3 regions of the Paludibacter propionicigenes WB4 genome follow, and region 2 is predicted to be linked to each of the others. Evidence: riboswitches for the same ligand, from Rfam matches in the RefSeq annotation. Region 2 holds a riboswitch; each other region holds the start of a gene.
The links. Region 2 has a riboswitch for cobalamin ahead of PALPR_RS03885 (TonB-dependent receptor plug domain-containing protein). Riboswitches for the same ligand answer to the same signal wherever they lie in the genome.
Positions count from the first base shown of each region.

Region 1: it holds a riboswitch for cobalamin, as region 2 does, so the genes downstream of both, PALPR_RS07295 (TonB-dependent receptor) here and PALPR_RS03885 (TonB-dependent receptor plug domain-containing protein) in region 2, are expected to answer to the same signal.
Region 3: it holds a riboswitch for cobalamin, as region 2 does, so the genes downstream of both, PALPR_RS12780 (sirohydrochlorin chelatase) here and PALPR_RS03885 (TonB-dependent receptor plug domain-containing protein) in region 2, are expected to answer to the same signal.

Region 1 is NC_014734.1:1,726,692-1,731,856, reverse strand. It holds gene PALPR_RS07295 (TonB-dependent receptor) at 1-1,980, opposite strand, end outside; cobalamin riboswitch at 2,217-2,529, opposite strand; gene PALPR_RS07290 (calcineurin-like phosphoesterase C-terminal domain-containing protein) at 2,682-4,166, opposite strand; gene PALPR_RS07285 (hypothetical protein) at 4,184-4,732, opposite strand; gene PALPR_RS07280 (SusD/RagB family nutrient-binding outer membrane lipoprotein) at 4,785-5,165, opposite strand, start outside.
Region 2 is NC_014734.1:934,457-939,621, forward strand. It holds gene PALPR_RS03865 (ATP-binding protein) at 60-950, opposite strand; gene PALPR_RS03870 (cupin domain-containing protein) at 1,062-1,388, opposite strand; gene PALPR_RS03875 (Crp/Fnr family transcriptional regulator) at 1,539-2,207, shown strand; cobalamin riboswitch at 2,358-2,630, shown strand; gene PALPR_RS03885 (TonB-dependent receptor plug domain-containing protein) at 2,750-4,771, shown strand; gene PALPR_RS15285 (YncE family protein) at 4,800-5,165, shown strand, end outside.
Region 3 is NC_014734.1:3,087,000-3,092,164, reverse strand. It holds gene cbiQ (cobalt ECF transporter T component CbiQ) at 146-931, opposite strand; gene PALPR_RS12790 (energy-coupling factor ABC transporter substrate-binding protein) at 934-1,221, opposite strand; gene PALPR_RS12785 (energy-coupling factor ABC transporter permease) at 1,222-1,965, opposite strand; gene PALPR_RS12780 (sirohydrochlorin chelatase) at 1,962-2,339, opposite strand; cobalamin riboswitch at 2,504-2,706, opposite strand; gene PALPR_RS12770 (RBBP9/YdeN family alpha/beta hydrolase) at 2,894-3,421, opposite strand; gene PALPR_RS12765 (glycoside hydrolase family 3 N-terminal domain-containing protein) at 3,679-5,165, opposite strand, start outside.

The DNA of each region.
Region 1 (5,165 bases), 790 kb from region 2:
AAACAGATAATTAGCCGACGCGAATAAAAGATGTTTTGGAGAATAAACTTGTAGGTTTCCTTTGCGGGTATCTCCCTGCACATAAGGGTTCGATTTAAAATCGCCGTATTCGGCATCTGTAAACGTATAGCCTCCACCCAAGGTAAGCGATTGGATAGGATTAATCTGCGCTTCAATATCAAACCCCTTAGAGTTAACTACTCCTATTTGAGCGTATACTCTTTTGGTTACCTGTGTTCCGTTTTCGTCCACTTTTACTGTAGCGACATTCTCTCGAATATTTTCTTTGTGGATGTAGAATGCGCTGGCAGTAACACGAATGTATTTCTTATAATCGTATCCGAAGCCTCCTTCTGCTTGATAACCTGATTCTGGTTTAAAAATTTCTTCACCGTTGACAGGAGTAAAAACCGTCCCTTCTTTATTCACATAAATATAAGTAGAGTTATAAATATCGCGGTAAGGTTTAAAGAACGTACCCAAAGAACTGTACAAAGAAAAGTTCTCAGTAGGCAGATAAACTGCACCAACCTTGTAGGTGAAAGAGGTATTCTGTGAGGAACTCCAATTCAGATTGTTGCGCAGGTAATCTCGTTGACCGTCGATGGTGTTCGCCGAACCGGCAGCCTGAAATTTGAACAGATCAAGACGACCGGCCAGTAATACTTTTAATTTGTTGCTCAGCTCAATCAAATCCTGGAAATAAAAACCATTGGTCATGTCGCGTCGAGGATTTGCTTTTGAGAAGCGGGTAATGATGGCTCCCTGATTCAATACAGGATTTACCGAAGTCACTGTTGCCAAATAACCCGGTCCTACGACATCCCCGGTATTATATCCGGTATAAGTTGTTCTATCCAGATACATCACAGACCACCCTCCTAGTATCGTATGCTTTAGCCCGGCAATAACAGGAGTCCAGTTTGTTTCCAACTGGTTTTGGTAAGTTGTTGTCATATGCGAGAAGCGCAGGGGCGATGAGCGTTGAATACTATCCAGACAGATATAGGTTTTAACTCCTCCCTGTTCATAATAAGTAGAATAAATAGGTTTTGTTGACGTGAGATAGGTCAGTGTTTCTGTAGAAAAGTAATTGATATCATCTTTGTTTACCGAAAAGATATTAGACATGGATAAGTTATCCGAAAAGATATGGTTGTATTTCAGCAAACCATTATAATTTTTATTCTTTAAAAAGTCGGACGGATCATTGAACCGCTGCTCCCGACTGATAGTCGAAGGAATTGTGCTTTTGGGAGAAACCACACTCCCGGCAATATTTTTCACATCATAGAGCACGGTAGGAATTCCGGCTTCAGTACCGTAAAGATCATTTACATAGCCCGATCTCAGTTCCAATTTATCTTTGGAACTAAGCTTGTAAGCTAATGCTAGGTAGGACGAAAACCGTTTATCGTGGTTATCTCTCCAACCATCCCTGTCGGAGGTTCCAATATCCAGTCGGTACGAAAGCTTTTCGCTCAGACTACCACCCGAACCAAATGTAGCCCGCTTGCTGTTCCAACTCCCGTATGATATAGAGGCATTGGCGTGAAATGCTTCGGTAGGCGCTTTTCGCACAATATTCAGAATGCCGCCCACTGCCGAATGACCATACATCACAGATGCCGGACCTTTGAGGAGTTCGAGACTTTCTACCGATGTCAGGTCCGGCACCGGAGCGCTACTCGAATAATTCATCCGCTCATCGCGCTGTCCGTCAACCATCAGTACCGGAGAACCAAAGCCCCGCATGTAAAACGTTTGAAAACCGCCATAGGTTACTACAGGTTTTACGCCAGTTACATTTTTTAGCGCATCGTTTACATTGTCGATGCCGCGTTGTTCAAAAGTTTTTCTCGAAATACTACTGATAGATACAGGGACATACTTGAGTGGTACGTCAATTTTCATTACTTCCCGTCGTTGTTGTTTACTCGTGACGAGCACTTCATCGATAGAATAAATCGAGTCGGACATGTTTTTTTTCTGCGAGAATGCATTTTTTGGAAAAAAAATAATTGTCAGAATGAGACAAAGCCAAACAATCTTCCCGTTGTTTGAATTTTTTGCGTGTTTTGTTTTTTGTTCTTTCATTGTTATTTAAATTGGTGAAATACAAAATCCCAGATTTATAACAATGGAAAATAAAAACAAACGAAGACACACTAAGAGATGACATACTGGCCTGCTGATTGTTTGCTTTTTTCCCGAAAGCTACAAATCGATATATCGGCAGGTCTTCTGACTTACTCCCGTTATTGAACGCCTTCCCGATGTCAGTGAACAGTAAAACAGTAAACAGTAAACAGTAAAAAAGTCAGATTGACTTCAACTGATAACTGATACCTGATACCTGATAACTGATGCTTCAGTGGCAAAAGTGTTGTTCAATACGTTTTCTTCAATTGTTTATTGTCAATTAAAGAAAGAGTTTACAGCAGCGGGACTGTTCAGGATTTTCACCTGATTCCCTTTTAATCACTTTCTGCGAATGCAGAGAAGTGAACCAAATACGGGTGCAAAGATAAGACTTTTTTTTAAATCCCAGTAGTAAAGTATGTATTATTGGGTAAGTGTTGAAGGTGATATGCAACAAATAAGACTGACAACTACTGTTGCTAAGTAGTTGTCAGTCTTATTGATATGAGGAAAGGAAATATATTGAATAATCGAAAGTTTTATTTTAAACTGATTGATTGTGTGTAGATTTCACCAAAGCGATTGGTTACTTCTATTTTTGCTGTTTTTGTTTCAGGTTTGGGTTGAAATCTGAAAAGATGCAGGGTGTGATATCCTGTTCCCGTGCCATTTTTCATGGTTATGAAATCCTGATCTTCATCTTCGAATTGTTCCATTGAACCTTTGCTAACACCATCCTCATAGTATTTTATCTGGTAACTGCTGTCCCAGTCCCATACATTTGCAACTACATAATTTGCTTGCGTGGCAAATTCGGCCGGTTTATATACACGGAACTGGTAGTTTATGTCTTTACCGGTTGATTTGTAATGCCATTTGATCTCTTTGCCGTTTACGTCAACAATCAGGTAGCCGTTCGGAGCCCCGCAACGATTTACGCCGCCTGCCCACCATGCTCCACAGGCAGCTCCGATATTATGTTCATATATACCCGGTGCAGGCTCTTCGTTCTCGTAGAAATGAGTATGACCTGCAAAGATATGTACCTGATAGCCTTTTAGAATCTCAAAAAGTGCTGCTGCATTTCGGGTATTGCCAGAGCCTTTCGATGTTTTATTGGCAGTGGGAGCATGCAGATTCAGAAAAATAACGGTGCCGGGTTTTACGTATCCGAGGTCTTTTTTTAGCCATTCAAGTTGATCGGGTGTAAATTGCTCGGTGTATTTCTTTCCTGCAAAATAATCAATGTTTTTCATACTGATTATATGTACATTACCCAGATTGAATGAATAATCTACAGGGCCAAAAAAAGATTCGTAGATTTCTTCAGCGTAATTGTTTGTCGGATTTTCTGTGTTGTGCAAATCGTTATATTTCAGGTCGAAATCATGGTTTCCGATGGTGGAAAAGACAGGAACTTTCAGTGAAGAAAGCATAGTTTTGTACAGTGGAAACAGATTCATCTTATCAAAAACATTATCCCCTAAAGTCATTGCATAAATCTCTTTTCCTGCATTTTGTTTTATTGTCGATTTCAGGTCAGTCATTGTTTCACTCTCTAATCTGCTAACATCGCTGCTTGTTTTAACTTGTGGATCGGAGATTGCTATGTAAACAAACTTGTCAGTTTTTTTTATACGTTTGTTTAGTTTGAAATCTCGTCGGTTTACGGCTTCTTTATCCGAGAGTTTTGTAAAATAACTGTTTGCCACGTTCTTCTCAATATCAAAATCAGAAGGTATTGAGATGCTTACGTATTTGTTTCGCGAAAGTTCGGATGGTAGATAATAAATACCGTTTTGGTCGCTGGTGGTGAAATTTTTGCCATCGTTTACTACCACACCTTCTACTGGCTTATTGTTATTGTCCACAATTAAGCCTTTTACAGTCATTCCGGCTTTGTCGCTGATTTGGGTTTTATCGGAGGTGTTGTCAATATTGTTGGTGCTTGCCTGACAATTTAACAACGAAAGATTAAACAGGATAATTAATCCATATATAATGGAAAGTGTACGCTTGTTCATATGTTTTTTTGTTTTGATTAATGATAAATAATTTCTATAGATTTGAATACCTGAAGAATATCGTTGGGATCTTTTGCATTTTTGATGTCATACTCTATTTTTTTTGTGTCATCTTCGTAGCAAAGAAGATTTGCACAATCTAATATGTGACTCATGTTTGCAACTAGAGTTTCTTTGCTTAAAGTTCCATTTTTAAAGAGCTTCTTGTAGTAATTGTTTATCTTACTCACAGCATTAAAAACTGTAGGTTTGACTATTTCTACTGTGCTTCCCGAAAGTCCAACAGTCTGTTCATATACTCGTTTATAATTTTTTAAAAACAAATTCCATTTAATTGAAATTGTATCTCCTAAATAGTGCTCATCTTGAAATGCAGTTTTTATATTGATAGAGTTTCCGTATGATTCGAGAGTATATTTTATATGCGGTTTTATTGCGCTTGATGGGTTAATATCAAGATTATCAGTTTTGTTTTCATTAGTTCTCATTGCCAAATCTCCAGATTGTTGTGCTGAAGAGCTTATGAAAATAAGCAATGAAAATGCTGCAAGAATTATTTTCTTCATAAAAATCAGAGTTAGTTAATGAATTAAAGAAATATTGATTTATTCTGAGAACTTATTGCCAAATAAGTTTTATTGAGAATTCATCGCCTCCCATATTTGCTTTTGCAAGTTGATAATTTTTCATGTTTGTCCGTTGTATAGCCATCGGATATTTAAACCGTTTTGGGATGTCTTTTCCTACAGAAACGCCCACACCCCGTGGTACTTTGGGTAGCCCGGTACGGTTATACTCATACCATGCCTGATAATCGCAAAAGAATAATGCATAATATTTCTGAGTCATTAATTGTTCCAGCGTGCCATTATAAGCTACTGCTGCGTTCGAGAAATAAGTTGCAGGTACAACTCCTCCCCATTGTTCGATAGAGGCTGTCACTCCTTTCTTATAATGATTACCGGCATCAGTCGCGGTCCCGAAACGTTGGTCGTATTC
Region 2 (5,165 bases):
AGAATCGGGATGGTGAATAAAAGGCATTTATAATTTAGCATTAATCATTCACCATTATTTCACACCCACTCTTCTTTCAGCACATCGCCTCTGGTTCCTATAACAACCAATTTGACAGGAATCTTGCAACCCGATTCGGCAACGGCTTTTTGTGCCAGTCGGAACAGTCCTCCACAGCAGGGAACTTCCATAATTACAACTGTCAACGTATTGATTGTGGAATAGACAATCATGTTTTTCAGTTTCTCGACGTACATCTCCTGATTTGAGTCGAGTTTGGGACAAGCAATGGCTAGTATTTTACCCGTCAGAAAGCGATTATGAAAATCGGCAAAGCTATAGGCCACGCAATCTGCCGCCAACACTACGTCTGCGCCTCTAAAGTATCCTGCTTCCGGGTTCAGCAAATGAAGTTGTACCGGCCATTGGCGTAGTTGAGACGGCGACTGTACATCAGCTGAAGCCATCTTAAAAGCCTGTGGAGCAGCCGGAGCAAATGACATCTCACGACTTCCCGGGCAGCCACCACCATGACTGTGTTGCACTGCCGATGCAGGTTTCGAAGCACAACCAGCTCCACTATGGTTATGCACCTGTGCAAAATCAATTTGAACACTATTGGCTCTCAGGTAGCTCACGCCTTGTTTTAAATATTCTATTTCGCCGTGATCTTTCAGATGTTTCAGGTGAGCAATGATGGTTTTCTCGCCCTTCGGAATCATGCGCTCAATGGTAGCAATTTCGTCATAAGCTTCGGCTTCACGTTCTTCAAGCGTGATAGCTCCTACCGGACAATCACCGATACAAGCCCCCAAGCCGTCGCAAAACAATTCGCTAACCATACGGGCTTTACCATCTATCATCTGAAGTGCACCTTCATGGCAACCACTTACACAAGCTTCGCATCCATTGCAAAGATCTTCGTCTATTTTTATAATTGTTCGTTTCATTTGACCCCTAACCCCTAAAGGGGAATTAAGTTAGTATTGTTTTATTTCTGTAATAGTTTATTCTTTATGTAGAAACTGCGTCTTAAAGCCCCTTTAGGGGTTTGGGGTTCATTATTTTATCATGGTCAGCAACATCTTAAACTGCTCAACAGCTACCACTGCATGCCGAACGTTGGCTGGCATAATAATACTTTCGCCCACGGCTAGCTCGAATGTTTTTCCATCAATAACTACCTCGCCTTTACCATCCAGAACCTGTACAATGGCGTCGAATGGTGCGGTATGTTCACTCAGAAATTCGCCTTTGTCAAAGGCAAACAGAGTCACGTTTCCACGTTCGTTTCTTATTATGATTTTGCTTACCACCGAACCTTCGGCATAAGCCACTTTATCTGTCATGCTGAATTTTTCAGCTGTAGGGAATGCTTTATTTTCCATTATCTTGAGTTTTTATTTGTTATCTGTCTGTTTCAACCATTGGTTGTATTAATTATGCGGCAAAAGTATAGCCCGAAAAACAATAAATGTGTAACATCTGTTACACTCACAAAATTTGTTTGTATTTTTGTGCATAAATAACTATCAAACATGAGCAAAATAGATCTATCAGCCTGCCCGGTGTGTAGTAAGATTAAAATTGAGAATGAAGAGGCTTTTCTGGAAGACTTAAAATACAGCATTAAAGCACATCCTAAAAATGAATTGATTATCAGGCAAGGAGATGTATGCGATGCCTTGTACATGCTTATGGTAGGCTCCGTAAAAACAGAAATGATTACCGATAATGGAAATGTACTTGGCATTGAAATAATCAAAGCTCCACGCCCGTTGGCTCCGGCTTTTCTTTTCTCTGATAACAACCATTTTCCGGTCGATGTAACGTCGCTGGAAGAAGTAGAGATCATGAAGATACCAAAAGCGGAAATCTTGCGACTAATGACTACCAATTTGGATTTCATGTCGAGCTTTATGACTCATAATGCTAATCGCACGCAATTTCTGACCAATCGTCTGCAACTGCTTTCTATAAAAACCATAAAAGGAAAAATTGCCCATTTTTTACTCGAAAACTCTCCGGGTGAAGGAAAACCGTTTGAAATCAACCGTAATCAGACTGAGTTAGCCGATTTCTTCGGAGTAGCCAGACCATCGTTGGCCAGAAGTATTTCTGAAATGGTGCAGGAAGGTATCATCGAAGTCAACAAGAAAAAATATACCATACTCCATTCGAAAGCGTTACGCGAATTGCTGGTGTGAACAATATCTCCTCTTCAAATTTTTTTTCAAAAAAACTCACACGCTCACAAGACTATTTTTCAGCCAGATACACTTCTCAATTACAAGATCCGACGAACTTTTACATACATTAAAACCCGCAAAACACTTTCTCATTTCAGAAAAATGTACTACTTTTGCTCTCGCTTTGGTTTTAGTTCACGATTTCTCGTGAGCTGAATTAAAAGGGAAACAGGTGTAATTCCTGTACAGTCCCGCTGCTGTAAGCTCTTTAAACGTTTTGAACAACACTTTTGCCACTGAAATTCTCAGTAAGCAGTGAACAGTGAACAGTAAACAGTCCCATATAGACTGATAACTGATAACTGATAACTGATAACTGAAATCGGGAAGGCGTTCAAAACGGGAGTAAGTCAGAAGACCTGCCAGACAACAATCAATTTTCAGAAGCTTTCGAGGAAAAAGCGACGAAACATCAGCAAAAAACAACAATAATTTTGCCTTTGTGAGGTCATTTTCGGGAGCTATTTGATCGGTTTATTCATCGTCAAATAGTTACAACTGTGTTTAAAAACTTTTTATTTACATTCGTTATATTTTTATCAGTAACTACTTCGGCTTTTTCAAAGGTTTCGGGAGCTGACTCTATTCACGTCCAAGATCTAAAAGAAGTTACGGTAAACGGTCAGGCTATTAAAAATGCAAGAGCCTCCATGCCCATTCAAATTATTACCAATAAAGAAATGGCATTGCTTAATGCCAATAACGTTTCAGATATTGCCAAATATTTTTCAGGCGTTACCATTAAAGATTACGGTGGCATAGGCGGAATGAAAACTGTTTCACTTCGTGGTATGGGAACTCAATACACAGGCGTCAGCTACGATGGCGTAATGATGAGTGACATTCAATCAGGACAAATTGATCTGGGTCGTTTCTCTCTCGATAATATCTCAGAAGTATCATTGACTAACGGTCAGCCTAATGACATATTCCAATCGGCACGTTTGTTTTCGTCGGGCGGTATTCTTAGCCTCAGAACAAAATTGCTGGATTATAATAAAGACCAATCAATTGCAGGAAAAGTAGTAATTAAAGCCGGTTCATTCGGATTACTAAATCCTAGTTTATTTCTGACAAAGAACATTAATGAAAAATGGGCATTTAATCTATCTGCAGATGCACTTACGGCCAATGGTCAATATAGTTTCTTACAATATTATGGTTCTACCGATAACCTTTCGGAAAAACTAACCCGAACAAATAGTGATGTAAAATCATTGCGCACTGAAATGAACTGGTTGTATCGGATCAAAGAAAAAGAGAGTATTACATTTAAAACTAATTTCTTCGGCTCAGAACGTGGATTGCCCGGTAGCGTTACATTTTACAATACCTATGACTCTCAGCAGCGCTTAAAAGACAGAACATTCTTTTCACAAATCCACTATGAAAACCTGATTTCGGACAGATTTCAACATCAATATTTCGCAAAGTTCAACATATCAGACAATCATTACTCTGACAGAGATCCTAAATATAGTATCACCAATGGAATTCTCAAAGATCATTATTTGCAAAAGGAATATTATCTATCATCCTCATTTCAATATAAGTTATTTGAACCAATGTTCTTATCGTTAGCAACAGATTGGTTTTATAATACTCTTGATATCAATTCAAATGTCAACTTCAAAAACTTTCAATATCCGACGCGCCATACGGGTATGGCTAACCTTGCAACCAAATATGTAACGGAAAGACTAACTTTGGGAGCGAACCTGCTTTACACTCTTACGCGTGAACAGGTACAAACTGGAAATGCCTCACCAAATAGAGACAAGCTATCACCAACAGCAAATTTGTCATTCAAATTACTTGAAAACAAAGAACTAAGGATAAGAGCTTTTTACAAAAATATTTACCGTCTTCCGTCATTCAACGATTTATATTATCAGGATATGGGAAATTCAAATCTGCGTCCTGAAAATTCAAATCAATATAATATCGGATTCACCTATCTGGACACAGAAATACCTTTTTTGTCGGAATTTGCTATCATGGCCGACGGATATTATAACCGGGTAACAGATAAAATCATTGCTATTCCGCGAGATATGTTTCATTGGAGTATGACAAATAGAGACAAAGTAAATATTAAAGGTATTGATATTAGCCTAAAAGCAAGTGTCAAAGTAAAAAACTCCGATCTCCTGAAACTGAAAAGCAACTATTCATACCAAAATGCTAAAGATGCTACTCAGGGGAGTGATAACTTTGGAGAACAAATTCCTTACACCCCCTTACATTCAGGCTCGGGCTCCCTATCTTACGAACATAAAAAATGGGAAGTTGGATACAACATGATATTTTCGGGTATAAGATGGATAGGACAAACAACAGACAAAACAAACAAAATGGATGGCTATACCATACACTCAATATTTGTATCAAAAAATTACAAACAATGGAGGATAAACGCTGAAATCATTGACTTATTCAACACTCAATATGAAGTCGTGAAATTTTACCCCATGCCACGCCGAAATTTCAGGATCACAGTAGCAATGAATTTAGGCAAATAACAGATAAATCAAAACAACAAAATTATTTATGAAAACAACAAAAATTATTACAGCTTTATTATTAGCAGTTCTTTGTACTCCAACATTTACTTCTTGTAGCTCAAAGGATGAAGTTGAAAAAGTTAGTTCTCCCAGCTCGCCAAGATCATTAACGGCAGCAAACGGTAAAGTATATATAGTACAATTTGATGGTCATGTAACACAATTAGATACGACAAACTTATCATTAGGGCAAACAATCACTGTGGGAGCCAATCCTGACGCCAGCGTTATCGCAGGCAACAAATTATATGTTGCAAACACCGGTGGAATGGCTGCAGTAATGGATAGTACAATTTCGGTTATTGATCTTTCTACTTTTAAAGAAACTAAGAAAATTAAAGTCAACCTTAAC
Region 3 (5,165 bases), 1.5 Mb from region 2:
TATCATTTTAATTTTCAAAGACGATACTATTCAACATCCCCTTTAGGGGCTTGGGGCGGAAAATACATTTTAAAACCGCCCCTAATTATCTCCCTTCGGTCGCTGACAGTTGGTTCCACTGAAGGGAACTTAAATCATCCCGAACTCAGACTAATGAGATTGCCCTTTGCCCAATCAAAAAAAAGATTCCCAGCAGCGCAGCAAATAGTATTACCGATACCCGTATAAATTTCTTGTTCGTCTCCCATTCAGCGGGCAAGCTGTATATTCTTCCGGTATATCCGCGCGATTCCATGCTGTGAAACAATTGTTCGGCACGTACTCCGGCCAGTATAAATGCACTTCCGCCCAGTTGTGCTGTCGACCGAAGACTTGTTTTCAGGTTGCGATGCCCCATCCGGCTTTTTTGCGCTATATAAATGCGCTGCGCTGTGTCCGACAGGATAAAGATATTGCGGTAAACAAGCACCATCAGGTCCAGTACCACTTCCGGCACGTTGAGTTTGCGCAATACATATATCATATCCGAGATGCTTGTATTCAGTACCAATGCATATAAAACCGCGATGCCCGAAAAGCTTCGGAATAAAATGAACAGACCCTGTTGCAGACCCGCTTCACCGACTCCAAAAGTGATTGCACCTGTGTTCAGACTGAATAGCGGATGCACCGGATTGAGTTCCAACACCACCGATAAACTCCCCAACAGCACAAAACCGGCCGGGATAGCCATCAGACGCAACAAGCGCCACAACGATATGCGAACCGTGAACACCGTAATAGTCAAAAACACCAACAGTTCAATACCCAGAAACAGTACCGAATGACTGCTTAAGCCCAACACAGTATACAGCACAAACCATCCCAGTTTATACCCGGGATGTACCTTACGTATCCGACTTTGTATAGGATAGCAATCGAAATAATGCACCGTCAAGCCTTTTTATTTTGTTGCTTTCCTCTGGAATAGCCAATATAATAACCCAAAACAGAAGCACCAATAGCAGCCTGCAAGGCAAAAAATGTAGAGACAATCTCCGGACTGTCGAACAATTTCACACCTTCAAACCAGGGCTTGTAGTTTTTGTCAATACCCTGCACCATCGAAACGGCTTTGTCATCCGTGCCTGCAAACTCAGCGTGTTGGAACATTACCAAAGGTAGACTCACCAAAGCCACAATCACGATAACCATCCATCCATATTTACGAATTGTCTTCATTTACTCCGGTTGTTTTGATACATGCAGAGCTGTCAGCTCTTCCGCATTGTGCGACTGAATAAAATTAAACACCATCACCGAGATGAATCCTTCCACCACCGAGAGTGGCAGTTGTGTTATTCCAAAAACGCTAATGAACTTGATAAACGAAACCAGGATAGATCCGTTAGCTCCCGGAAATGCCACAGCCAGTTGAAAAGCCGTCACGCAATACGTAAACAGACTTCCCAAAGCAGTAGCCAGAAAAACGGTTACCGATCGGTTTACTTTCAGTTTTGTGAATAGCCTATATATGCCCCACGACAAAAATGGTCCGCAAATTCCCATAGAACATACGTTGGCTCCTAGTGTGGTAATGCCTCCGTGTGCAAGCAGCAAAGCCTGAAACAGCAGTACCACCAGTCCAAGCACCGACATGGTAGCCGGTCCGAAAAGAATAGCTCCCAGTCCGGTGCCCGTCATGTGCGAACAGCTACCGGTTACGGAAGGTAATTTTAGTGCCGACAACAAAAAGGTAAATCCTCCCGCCACGCCCAGCAATATCTTGATCTTACTATTCAGTACTACTTGTTTTTTTATGGAACGGATGCCCCAAATGATAAAAGGAATATCAACAATGTACCAAAGCAGACACCATTGCGGAGGCAAAAAGCCCTCGGCAATGTGCATGGCATACACCGATTGAGGCACGAGAAGCATTATCAGCAACCCTGCAACAGCTATTTTTCGAATCGGTTTGTTCATTTGGACTCTACTTCTTCAATCCGTTTAATCAGAATATCACGCAAAAGCGGCTCGAAGCCAATGGGGCGACCAAACTTAAAGTTCAGATGAGGATAGAGGGCTTTTTGTTCTTCTAAAATTTTGGGAATGTCCAGTTTAATATGATTTCCCATAAATAGGAAATAAGGAATGACTGCAATATCGGTAACTTCACTTTCTGATAACTCTTTCACAACGGTAGGAATATCCGGCTGAGAAAGTTCCATAAACGCACCTTTTACCTCAGTGGAGGTATAACGACTACTTACCAGTTCTACTACCTGATGAAATTCAGCAACGGCATCTTTCGACCGACTACCATGACTCACAATGAGTACAGCTTTTTTAGTTTCCATGTTTTCAATATATATAGGCACTGCTTGTGTCGAAAAACGGACACAAAAAATGCGGAGATAAAAAAATCATTTTTCCCGATGAAGCAGCCACGTAAAATAAAAGGATGAAAACAGAGGAGTATCTTGAACTAGAGTCCTGCATCTTCGCTTTTTTTCCCGAAAGCTACGAATTATATTTGGAGGCAGGTCTTCTGGCTTGTCCTGTCTTAGCGGCCTTCCCATCCCCGTGGGGGACAGTGGCTAGAGTGTTGCTAAAACGTCTTTGTGGACTTACAGCTACGGGAATAGCTCCTGAATTAAACAGGATTCCCTTTTAATCCCATGTTTCGAATGTATCGAAACGGGAACCAACAAATTTTGTATTGCAAAAGTAGAACAATAATTTGATAGAATCAGCAAACATCTATCAACATTTTGGAGCAAAAAAATATCTAATATCTTATTGCTCTAAGAATATGTGGTTTAGAAAATAAATATTAACTCTTGGTTAGATAGAGCGCAAGGCAATCATAATATTATCAGAAAAGACAAGTAAAAAACAAACTTATCATTACTCATCCGAGCTTTTTCAAAATTTCCAATCCTTGCTGCCATTCGCCATAGCCCGACAAACTATTAATATGTCCGGCTTCGCCAATGTTTATGAATTCACTACCCCAGTTTCGGGCATAGTATTCTGCCCTTTCTATTTTCATCCAGGGGTCGTTTGTACTGGCTACCAAAGTTGTACGAAATGGTATTCGCTGCGTCGGAGTTTCTCTCACAAGGCGGTCGTCCACCTTTTCACGAATCACGTCTACATCAGGTGGAGCTACCAACAAAGCCGCTTTCACGCGCCGATTGTAACGTTTTACCCATTCGGCAACAGTAAGGCAACCTAAACTGTGTGCCACCAATACCACCGATTCGGGGTCATAACCGGCTATAGCTTTGTCAATATTATCAGCCCATTCCTCTATGTCTGGGTTATCCCAGTCACGTTGTTGAATTCTGTGAAAGTTTGGTTGAGTACTCTCAATCCATGTTTGCCAGTGGTCGGCTCCTGATCCCTGGTAGCCGGGTATGATGAAATAGTGTGTCATATTCTTAATAAAAACTGAGGGTTTAGATGTCCTCTTTGGACGATACAAAATTCCTACTTTTTTGGAATAAATACAATCGCACGCTTATGGTAAATTTATACCGTATTTGTGGTATATACACTCGCCAATGGATATTATAATTTCCCTGAAAGCAAGTTTAGAAAAATTGAAGAATAAAAAAAAGGGAAGCATCATCACGACGCTTCCCTTCAACCAATTTACACAATCTTTTTCGTTAACTATAAAATCTGTAAATCTTATTTATTTGGACTCATCCATTTATTTGTTTTGTCACAGGTTATGTTCAGTGTTTGGTTGCCTGCCTGCATTCTGAAGTCGCCTTGTTCCAGAATCCATTTACCATCTGCCCCTACAAAAGCCAAATCACTTGCTTTGATGGTCAATGCCACCGTTTGAGTTTCTCCGGGACGAAGTTCAATCTTCTTAAATGCTCTTAGACGACGGTTTTCAGGAGTCAGCGATGCCACCATATCACGACTGAACAGCATAACCACTTCCTTACCGGTAATTTTACCAGTATTGGTCACATCAATGCTAAAGGTCAGTTCATCGCCTGCATTGAAATTCGGCTTTGAACATTTGAACTTATCGTATTTGAATGTGGTATAACTTTGTCCGTAACCGAAAGGCCATTGAACAGAAATAACCGCATCATAATCGTAGGCTCCTTCCATCTTATCCGTTTCCTCACTTACACGATAGTCGTAAGTAGTCAGTTCAGCCTGATGGCGGGGATAAGTATAGGGCATTTTAGCCGAAGGATTCGCATCGCCTGCAAGAATATTGGCAAGAGCATCGGCACCATAGTTACCCGGAAGCAGAATGTTGATTATCGCATTGGCCAAAGGTTCAATGTCGTTGATAATACGCGGACGACCTCCATTCAGGATAAGAACAACCGGCTTTCCGGTAGCAGCAAGTGCTTTTACAAGATTACTCTGATTGGCAGATATCGCCAAATCGGACAAGTTACCCGGTGTTTCGCAATAGGAATTCTCGCCAATACAAGCTATGATCACATCCACATTTTTGGCTGCATTGACTGCCTTCTCTATTTCCGGAGTATTTTCTTCGAAATAACTACCCTCGGACACATACGTCACTCCTTGCTCAAGCACCACATTCTCCTTGCCGAATTTATTGCTTACAGCCTCAAAAATGGTATTGTAGGCTCCGGCAAACCGATCGGCAAGATGTCCCTGCCAGGTATAGCTCCAACCTCCGTTCAAACAACGCATAGAGTTGGAATTAGGGCCGGTAACCAGAATCTTCATTCCCTTTTTCAGGGGAAGCATCGCATCTTTGTTTTTCAGCAGCACTTCCGACTCTTCAGCAGCCTTCACAGCCAATTCAGCCGATTTCTTACTTGCAAATTCAGGATAATCGGATAAAGAAGTATTGGGTTTATCGAAAAGACCCAGGCGATATTTCAGTCGGAGAACACGGCTCGCAGCATCGTCAATACGACTCATCGGTACTTTTCCTTCTACTACAAGTTCTTTGAGCAGCGTACAGAAATTCAGATCGTATGGTTCCATAGCCATGTCAATTCCGGCATTGATAGCAATTTGTATGGCTTCCTTTTTGTTTGCCGCCACATGCTCACGGGTGTACAAATTATTGATGTCGGCCCAGTCAGTTATTAACATACCATCCCAAGCCAGATCTTTTTTCAACCATTGCGTAAGCAACTCGTAGCTGGAGTGTACGGGAATTCCGTTGA